Regions from separate parts of the Micromonospora sp. NPDC051141 genome, predicted to be linked through region 1. Evidence: riboswitches for the same ligand, from Rfam matches in the RefSeq annotation. Region 1 holds a riboswitch; each other region holds the start of a gene.

Region 1 (3,267 bases):
GCGGGAGCCTGCCCATGATCAGCGACATCTACGACGTGATCCACCGTCGCCGCGACGTCCGCGGCCAGTTCACCGGCGAGCCCCTCGACCCCGGTGTCCTCGACCGGGTCCTGGCCGCGGCGCACGCCGCGCCCAGTGTCGGACTGTCCCAGCCGTGGGATTTCATCCTGGTCCGTGACCGGGACCTGCGCGAAGCGTTCCACCGGCACGTCCGGGCCGAGCGTGACACGTTCGCCGCCACTCTCGACGCCGAGGCGGCCCAGCGGTTCTCCCGCATCAAGATCGACGGGATCATGGAGTCCACGCTGTCGATCGTGGTGACCTACGACCCCGACCGTGGCGGCCCCGCGGTCCTGGGCCGGCACGCCATCGCCGACGCCGGCCTGTACTCCGTGTGCCTGGCCATCCAGAACCTCTGGCTGGCCGCCGCCGCCGAGAACCTCGGCGTCGGCTGGGTGTCGTTCTACCGCGAGCGGTTCCTCCAGCGGTTGCTCGCCATTCCCGCGGGCATCCGACCCGTCGCCTGGCTCTGCCTCGGCCCCGTCACCCACCTCGAAGCGGTGCCCGATCTCGAACGGCACGGCTGGCGTCGTCGCCGCCCCCTGGGCGCGGCGATCCACCACGACCGCTGGAACCCCGGATCGGTCACCGGCTGACGTCGGTCCACCGGGTCGGGGCCGGTGGCCCGGCCGGCATCGCGCGGCAGGGTCACCGGCCCGGGTGATCGTGACGGCGTCCCATCCGGAGAAACCGATCAACGCATTTCGATGGCGCGATCGCGCCCACCCCTGGCGGGAGGGGCGTTGACCCGGGGTCGGAAGGTGTGGCAGCATTCGCGGCCTGACGGCAGTGAAGGAAGCCGGTGCGATTCCGGCGCGGTCCCGCCACTGTCACCGGGGAGCGATCCCCCCTCGCGAGTCACGGCCGTGTGCGTGCGGCTGGAAGGCCGGGGGAGAGCGTCGATCCGGAAGCCAGGATACTTCGGCCGTCGGACGTACCCCAGGGCGTGGACACCCGAGGAGGACCCGATGACGCACGGCATCTCTTTCATCGACGATCATCGTCATGACCCGCACGGTGGACGCTCCGCCGCACCCGTCGCCCGGCAGGGCGCCGGTCGTGCCGGCATGCCCCGCGCCGGCGCACCCGGGACCGTGGACCCCTTCGGTCGGGGCGCCTGCCGCCGGCGTTGACCGCTCGCCGACCCGCGTCCCGGTGAGTCGCGCCGCGGGTCGCCGCACCCGCTGACGCCGCTCCCCTCCCGCTTCGCCCCGGTCGCCTCCGTGCGACCCCGAGCGTCACTCTCCGGAGTTTCCCGTGCGCATCCTGTTGCTCTCCACCGCCGACACCGACCTGTTGGCCGCCCGCGCCAGCGACGCCGACTACCGGCTCGCCAACCCCGCACGGGTCGCCGCCGACGCGGTGCCCGCGCTCGTCGACGGCGTCGATCTCGCCGTCGTACGCCTGCTCGGCGGCCGGCAGACGTGGCCGGACGGGCTGGCCGCCGTGCTGGCCGGCGGCGTCCCCACGGTGGTGCTCGGCGGTGAGGCGCTGCCCGACGCGGAGCTGATGGCGGTCTCCACCGTGCCGTCCGGTGTGGTCACCCAGGCGCTCGCGTACCTGGTCGAGGGCGGCCCGGCGAACCTGGGCCGGCTGGCCCGGTTCCTGGCCGACCGGGTGCTGCTCACCGGCGAGGGCTTCGCCCCGCCCGTGCCCACCCCGGCCTACGGCGTGCACGGCGATCCGGAGATCGTGCCCGGCCGGCCCACCGTGGGGATCGTCTTCTACCGGGCGCACGCGCTGGCCGGCAACACCGGCTTCGTCGACGTGCTCGCCGACGCGGTACGGGCCGCCGGCGGGAACCCGCTGCCGATCTTCTGCGGCTCGCTGCGGGGGTTGACCACCGGCGCCGGTCCGCTCGGACTCTTCGGCCGGTGCGACGCGCTGCTGGTCACCGTGCTCGCCGCCGGCGGAGCGGTGGCCGCGGACGCCTCCGGCGGCGGCGACGAGGACGCCTGGGACGTCGGCGCCCTCGCGGCGCTGGACGTGCCGGTGATCCAGGCCCTCTGCCTCACCAGCACCCGCGAGCAGTGGGCGGGCAGCGACGCCGGACTGTCCCCGCTGGACGCCGCCATGCAGGTGGCCATCCCCGAGTTCGACGGCCGGATCATCACCGTGCCGTTCTCGTTCAAGCGGATCGACGCCGACGGGCTCTCGGTCTATGCCGCCGACCCCGACCGGGCCGCCCGGGTGGCCGGCATCGCGGTCCGCCACGCCCGGCTGCGGCACGTGCCCGCCGCCGACAAGCGCGTCGCGGTGGTGCTCAGCTCGTACCCGACCAAGCATTCCCGGGTCGGCAACGCGGTCGGTCTGGACACCCCGGCCTCCGCCGTCCGGCTGTTCGCGGCGATGGCCGAGGCCGGCTACCACCTGGGCGACGCCCCGCCACCCGACGACGGCGACGCCCTGATCCACGCGTTGATCGCCGCGGGCGGCCACGACGTGGAGTGGCTCACCCCGGAGCAGCAGCGCGCCGCCGAGGCCCGGATACCGGGGCGCACGTACCGGCGGTGGTTCGACGAGTTGCCCGCCCCGCTGCGCGAGCGGATGCGGGAGCACTGGGGTGAGCCGCCCGGCGAGCTGTACACCGACGGCGGGGACATCGTGCTGGCCGGCCTGCGCTTCGGCAACGTGGTGCTGCTGATCCAGCCGCCGCGCGGCTTCGGGGAGAACCCGATCGCCATCTACCACGACCCGGACCTGCCGCCCAGCCACCACTACCTGGCCGCGTACCGCTGGCTCGCCGCGCCGGTCGCCGACGGTGGGTTCGGCGCGGACGCCGTGGTGCACCTGGGCAAGCACGGCACCCTGGAGTGGCTGCCCGGCAAGGGCCTCGGCCTGGCGGCCGACTGCGCCCCCGACGCGGTGCTGGGCGACCTGCCGCTGGTCTACCCGTTCATCGTCAACGATCCCGGTGAGGGCACCCAGGCCAAACGGCGTGCCCACGCCGTCGTGGTCGACCACCTGGTGCCGCCGATGGCCCGGGCCGAGACCTACGGAGACCTGGCCAGACTGGAGCAACTGCTCGACGAGTACGCCACCGTGCAGGCCCTCGACCCGGCCAAGGCGCCGACCGTGCGAACGCAGATCTGGGACCTGGTCTGCGCCGCCGAACTGCACCACGACCTGCACGCCGAGGCGATGCCCGACGCCGACGACTTCGACGACTTCGTGCTGCACCTCGACGGCTACCTCTGTGAGGTCAAG
Region 2 (3,267 bases), on a different contig from region 1:
GGACGTATGCAGTTGTGTCCCCGGCGTACACCGGGTGCGGTCACCGTACCGCCCGGACGCCGTCCGGCGCCAGGGCGGTGACCGGGACCCGCTGCGATGCCGGTCACCGCCCTGGCGCGGCTCATCAGGGGGCGGTGATGCCCGGTGCGGCGCCGGCGCCGAACGACCAGCCCTCAACGCTGCCCGGGGCGGGGTTGTAGCTGGCCGCGCCGGAGGAGCTGTAGGACCAGGGGCCGCCGTGCGGCGCATGCCAGTACGACCAGTAGGCGGTGGCCGGTGGGGTGTTGACGCACGGGTCCGTCGCGGCGGTCGGCTTGCCGTTGATCCGACAGACGAACGCCAGCCCCCAGCGCTGGGTGCCGGTGACCGTGAACCCGGCACCCTGCAGAGCAGCGATCCCGGTCGCCGGGTCGCCGGGAGCACAGCCGACCTGGATGCCGCCGCCGAGGGCGGCGTAGTCGACGACGACGGTGACCCCCGAGGTGCCGGTGCAGGCCGCGGCCTGCGCGGCCTGCGGCGCGGGCTCGACGGCGGTCAGGGCGACGGCGGCCAGCGCGGCGGTCAGCAGACCGGCGAGCCGGGCCCGGATGGTGGATGGACGAAGGGACACGGATCCTCCTGAAGGTGGTCGGATGGCAGGGCGCTTACGGGCAGGCGAGGACGGGTGCGCCGGGGGCGGCGCCGGCGGCCGACAGGTCGGCGTAGCCGGTGCCGGTGAGGCCGAGGACGGCCTGGGCGGTGGCGCGGGCGGCGGTGTCCGGGTCGAACGCGCCGCCGTCGAAGTCGACCGCGCCCCGCCGGTCTGGCGTCGACGCGCAACCGACCTGCAGCCCGGCCAGGAACCGGTGCGCCCGGGCCCAGGCCAGCGGCCGGCCGGCGGCGCGCAGTGCCTGCGCGGCGAGGCCGGTGCTGTTGGCGTTCGGGACGCCGTCCGCATTGGCGAAGCCACCGTCGGGTCGCTGCACCGAGACCAGCCAGCGCAACCCGGCGGCGGCGTCGGCTCGGCGGCCGGTGGCCCGCAGCGCCTGCACAACCAGGGCGGTAGCGTCCACATCGGAGTGGCACGTCGGTTGGGCGGGCAGCACCGGGTAGCCCCCGTCGGGACACCGGGTGCCGGCCAGCCATGCAGCCGCTACCGGTGGCGCACCCTGCGAGGTGCGATCCAGGGCGAGTAGGGCGAAGGACTGGCTGAAGGCGTTGCTGTAGTCGCCGTAGGCCGACCGGTCGGAGAATCGCCCGGTGGGCGCCTGGAGCGACCGCAACCGGGCGATCAGGTCGACCCCGCCGACGTCGGTCGGGTTCCCGCTGCGGACCTCGACGGCGAGGGCCAGCTTGGCGGTCGCCCCGGCGTACGCCTCGGCGGCGCCGTCGCCGAGGTAACCGTCCCGGACGTCGGGTCGGGTGACCCAGGCCAGGGCCCGCGCGGCGGAGTCGTCGGCGACACCGGCGGCGGCGAAGGCGAACACCGCGTCCAGGGTCAGCCCCTGGTCCGGGTACGCGACGCCGTCGAAGACCACCTCGAAGCGTTCTCCGTCGACGAGTTGCCGGGCCAGCCACCCGGCGGCGGCCTCCGGCCGGTTCGGGCCGGGGACGGCGGCTACCCGTCCGGTCACGGCGGATGCGGGGGCGGCGAGGGTGAGGGCGGCGAGTACGCCGCAGAACAGGGCGAGCAGGGGATGCCGGCTCAGGCGGACGACCATCGGAAGCGCCTTTCCGGCCCGGCGGTCGTCAGAAACCCGGCCGACCGGCGGTACGCGGAGTCGACCGGGACTCCGACCCGTGGGCCACGACGGGTGGGGGAGCGGATGCGCGCGTACGCCGGGTATTCGGGCTCACCGCCGGGTGACTTGCCACCTCGGACGGCCTACCGTTGCGGGCCAGCGCCGGACTTCGACCGGACTTCCCCCGCACGGACGCGCGTTTGGTTAAGTTGTGGCGACAGTCTGGCTGGCCGCGACCACCCATGTCAATCCGTCGTCGGCCGTCAGCGGACAGTAACCGCCGTCTGCTCGCCGCGCGTGGGGATCGGCCGGTGCCGCGGGCCGGGTGGAGCGGGCCGCCACTCCACCCGGCGCGCCGGTTAGCTGCCGCGTACCTCGACCGCCGCAGTGACCAGGTGTTCCAGCGACGCCTCGACTCCGGGTAGCCGCGGGTCTTCAGCCCGTAGTCGGGGTTGACCCACAGCCGCTGCGCGGGGACCGCCGCCGCCCGCAGCAGCGCGTCCACGACCTCGCCCCGGGACGGCACCCGGGGCGAATGGATCTCCCACACCCCGGGCCCGACACCGCGCTGGTAGCCGATCGCGGCGAGATCGTCGAGGACCTCCATCTTCGACCGGGACACCTCGATGCTGGCGACGTCGGCGTCGAGGGCGTCGATGGCGGTGATGACCTCACCGACCTCCGAATAGCACAGGTGGGTGTGGATCTGCGTGCCGTCGGCGAACCCGCAGGTGGCCAGCCGGAACGCACCGACCGCCCAGTCCAGGTAGGCCATCTGGTCGGCCCGCCGCAGCGGCAGAGTCTCCAGGATCGCCGGCGCGTCGACCTGGATGATCCGGATGCCTGCTGCCTCCAGGTCCCGGCACTCTTCCCGCAGCGCCAGCGCGACCTGGTCCGCGGTGTCGCCCAGTGGTTGGTCGGTCCGGACGAACGACCAGGCCAGGATCGTCACCGGACCGGTGAGCATGCCCTTGACCGAACGGTCGGTCAGCGACTGGGCGTAGGTGGACCAGTCGAGGGCCGTCGCCCATCGTATGCGCCCGACAGGTGCTGTGGGCAGACCTGCCCGGCCCTCGGGAGCGGCGTTCGCTGCCGCATCGTCGATGCGCGACCGAGTAGCGTCGCGACATCGGGCACAGGCCTGCGACGGCGGAGGGGAACCGGTGGGTCAGAAGATCGACAGGGTGACGTTCGTGGTGGACGGCAGCGAGTGGACCGCCATGCGGCCGGAGGACTTCGAGCGACTGGACGCCTCCCGCAGGCAGGTCGGCGCGACCGCCGCCCGGGCCAACCGGTTGGAGCACGAGTTGCGTCAGACACGGGCCCGCCTGGCGCGGATCGAGGCGATCGTCGCCGAGGCGGACCCGACGCACTGCATGTGCGAGCGCCTTACCAGGGCGCTCGGAGACCCGACGTGACACCGTCGCCGGCCAGAAGTCGTCGTCGAATCTGACGCTGCCGTACATGAGCGCGATGCCCAGCATGATCAGGTGCCGGTCGACCACGCCGACGAGCCTCTCAGGACGGGGCTGCGGGCGGCGAACAC
Region 3 (3,267 bases), on a different contig from region 1:
GTCCTTGAACGTCATCCACCCGTTGCCGGTCTGCGCGAGCGTGCGCATCATCCGCCCGTACAGGTCGCGGGCCCGGACCGTGCGGACCGCCTTCTTCTCGGCCGCCCGGTACGCGGCGTCGAACGCCTCGCCGTACAGGTCGGGCAGTTCCGGCGCGTCGGACGGGTCGATCAGCGACCAGTCCTCGTCCGCCTCGACCCGGCGCATGAACTCGTCCGGTATCCAGTTGGCGAGGTTGAGGTTGTGGGTCCGCCGGGACTCCTCGCCGGTGTTGTCCCGCAGCTCCAGGAACTCCTCCACGTCCGGGTGCCACGGCTCCAGGTAGACGCAGGCCGCGCCCTTGCGCCGGCCGCCCTGGTTCACCGCCGCCACCCCGGCGTCGAGCGTCTTGAGGAACGGCACGATGCCGTTCGACCGCCCGTTCGTGCCCCGGATCAGCGCGCCCCGGCCACGCACCCTCGACCAGGAGATGCCGATGCCGCCGGAGAACTTCGACAGCTTCGCCACCTGGTGGTAGCGCTCGTAGATGGAGTCCAGCTCGTCGCGGGGCGAGTCCACCAGGAAGCACGACGACATCTGGGTGTGCCGGGTGCCCGAGTTGAACAGCGTGGGGGAGCTGGGCAGGTAGGCCAGGCTGGACATCAGCCGGTACAGACCGACCGCCTCGGCCGGGGTGTGCGACAGCCCGCAGGCCACCCGCAGCAGCCAGTACTGCGGCGTCTCCACCACCAGCCGCGACTCCGGGTGCCGCAGCAGGTAACGGTCCGCCACGGTACGCAGTCCGAAGTACTCGAACCGCAGGTCACCGGCCGGGTCCACGGCGTCGTCCAGCTCACCGGCGTGGCGGGCCACGAACGCGGCGGTGTCGTCACCGATCAGCCCCAGCCCGTGGGCGTACCCGATCGACTCGCTGAAGCGCGTCACCTGCTGTCCGCGGACCTCCTCGTCCACGTACGCGGCCAGCAACCGGGCGGCCAACCGGGAATATTGCGGCTCCTCGCCGATCAGCTCCGCCGCGGTCTGGATCGACAACCGGTCCAGCTCCGCGGTGCTCGCCCCGTCGTAGAGCCCGCTGATGGTCCGGGTGGCGACCCGCAGCGGATCGACCTCGTCCAGGTCGGCGACCCAGCGCTCGACCGCCCGGACGATCCGGTTGACGTCGACCGGCTCGGTGTCGCCGTCCCGCTTGCGGACCCGCATCGCCAGTCGGCGCTGCTCCGGCCCGGTAACACCGGACCGCTGACTCTCCCGTACGACCGTCATGACCTCTCCCTCGCTGTCACCGATGGTCTCGGCCGGCGGGAGAACGCCAACGGGCACGGCACGCAGGACCGGCCCGGCTGCTGGCGTCGGTCGTCCCGCGCGACCGTCGACCGCCGCACGCGGCAGCGCACGGCGCGCTGGCAGGTCTTCGGACTCGCGGGCGTGACACGAGGTCGCCTACTGGCCGTCGCTTCCCAGGCCGGTGGCCCAGTGCTGATGACGGCGGTCGTTCCCACTCACCGCTGCGGGGCAGTCCCGGACTTCCACCGGGTTCCCTCTTGCCTCGGCCGCGCCGGTGAGGCGCGGCCGAACCAGCTGCGGGGACACCATATATGGCGGTGATGCCCGGCGGGCAACACCAGATGTCGGGTCAGGCGTGTCGGTTGCGTCTCACCGTCCACGATGCCGGACGAACGCCGCCCGCGGTTGGCGCTCCCCGGGGCCGGGGACGATAGTGGGCGGCATGGCGAATCTCGGACGCCGCTGGGCGTGGCTCCTGGTCCTGCTGGTCGGCGTCGGACTGTTCCTGTTGGTGCTGGAGACCCTGATCGGCACCCGGAACATCAACTTCGTACCCGCGCTGATCGTGCTCGGCGCCGCGATCGCGCCGGCCACGTTCCTCACGTTCGCCGAGGGCCGGTCCGGCCGCTGGCGGGTCCCGGGCGCGATCGTCGGCCTCGCCGCGTTCCTCGGCGGGGTGATCGGTGTCGTCGCGGCCGGCTGGTTGGAGTACGACACGCTGCACCGGCTCGGCGTGCTGCCGATGGTCCTCGTCGGCCTGATCGAGGAGTCCGCGAAGCTCGTCGTGCCGGTCGGCGTCCTGCTGCTGTGGCGGCGGCACCGGTCGCCGGGGGAGGGGCTGGTGATCGGCGTGGCCTCCGGCGCCGGTTTCGCCGCGCTGGAGACGATGGGCTACGCGTTCACCACGCTCGTCGGGTCGCAGGGCAACCTCGGCGCGGTCGAGCAGACACTGCTGATCCGCGGTCTCACCGCGCCGGCCGCGCACCTGTCCTGGACCGGGCTCACGGCCGGCGCGTTGTTCGCCCTCGCCGCCGCGCCCGGCGGACGCCGGCTCGCCGCGTTCCTGCTGACCTTCGCCGCGGCGGTCACGTTGCACACCTGCTGGGACACGTTCGGCACGCCGGCCGCGTACCTGTTCATCGGCGGCGTGTCGCTGGGCTGGCTGCTGCTGCGCCTGCACCTCGACCGCGAGCGGCCGGGCGCGGTGACCACGGTGTGGCCGGGTGCGCCCGAGCCGGTCGGCGGCGTCGCGGGCGGGCCGGCTACCAGGTGACCGGCAGCTCGACCGGGCCGAGGATGGCGTGGCCCGGCTTCCAGGGCACCTCGTCCGGCGGCACCGCGAGGCGCAGGCCGGGCAGCTCCCGCAGCAGCAGGGCGAGCGCGGTGCGGACCTCCAGCGCGCCCAGGTGGGCCCCGATGCAGTAGTGCGCGCCGTGCCCGAAGGACAGGTGCGGGGTGGGCGGGCGGTCGAAGTCCATCCGCTCCGGGTCCGGGAACACCGCCGGGTCGCGGTTGGCGGCGTCGTGTGAGGGGACCACGATGTCGCCCGCCGCCAGCCGGGCACCGCTGGGCAGCGTCACGTCCGCCATCACCCGCCGCGGCATCTCGTCGCCGTTCGCGGTGGAGTGCAGCCGCTCCAGCTCGGCGACCGCGCCGTCCAGCCGTTCGGGGTGCGCGACAAGGTACGCCCAGCCGGTGCCGGCCGGCCCGTACGGCTCGGTCTGGAGCACGTGGACGAACGTGGCGATCGAGCTGGCCGTGGTCTCCCAGCCACCCACCACGAGTGAGATCGGCAGCTTGATCTGGACGTCCACCGGCTGGTCGGCGGCGGCGGTCGCGATCCGGCCGAGCAGGTCGTCGCCGGGTCGGCCGCGTCGCTGTTCGAGCTGCTCCCACAGGTAGCCGCCCATCTCCTCGGCGGACCGGGCCGCCTCCACGCGGCTCAGGTCGCCGGCGCCGAGGAACATGTCGCCCCACCGGCGG

Evidence for each region. Region 1 has a riboswitch for cobalamin ahead of cobN (cobaltochelatase subunit CobN). Riboswitches for the same ligand answer to the same signal wherever they lie in the genome.
Region 2: it holds a riboswitch for cobalamin, as region 1 does, so the genes downstream of both, ACIA6B_RS24795 (peptidase) here and cobN (cobaltochelatase subunit CobN) in region 1, are expected to answer to the same signal.
Region 3: it holds a riboswitch for cobalamin, as region 1 does, so the genes downstream of both, ACIA6B_RS18430 (ribonucleoside-diphosphate reductase subunit alpha) here and cobN (cobaltochelatase subunit CobN) in region 1, are expected to answer to the same signal.

What each region holds. Positions count from the first base shown of each region.
Region 1 is NZ_JBITFD010000020.1:33,350-36,616, forward strand. Features, by position in the region: gene bluB (5,6-dimethylbenzimidazole synthase) at 15-656, shown strand; cobalamin riboswitch at 853-982, shown strand; gene cobN (cobaltochelatase subunit CobN) at 1,318-3,267, shown strand, end outside.
Region 2 is NZ_JBITFD010000014.1:99,880-103,146, forward strand. Features, by position in the region: cobalamin riboswitch at 1-50, opposite strand, end outside; gene ACIA6B_RS24790 (hypothetical protein) at 125-610, opposite strand; gene ACIA6B_RS24795 (peptidase) at 645-1,700, opposite strand; cobalamin riboswitch at 1,799-1,934, opposite strand; partial or broken gene ACIA6B_RS24800 (5-methyltetrahydropteroyltriglutamate--homocysteine S-methyltransferase) at 2,188-2,688, opposite strand; gene ACIA6B_RS24805 (hypothetical protein) at 2,885-3,139, shown strand; gene ACIA6B_RS24810 (hypothetical protein) at 3,212-3,267, shown strand, end outside.
Region 3 is NZ_JBITFD010000009.1:84,941-88,207, forward strand. Features, by position in the region: gene ACIA6B_RS18430 (ribonucleoside-diphosphate reductase subunit alpha) at 1-1,263, opposite strand, end outside; cobalamin riboswitch at 1,385-1,594, opposite strand; gene ACIA6B_RS18435 (PrsW family glutamic-type intramembrane protease) at 1,727-2,557, shown strand; gene ACIA6B_RS18440 (cytochrome P450) at 2,547-3,267, opposite strand, start outside; gene ACIA6B_RS18445 (hypothetical protein) at 3,227-3,267, opposite strand, start outside.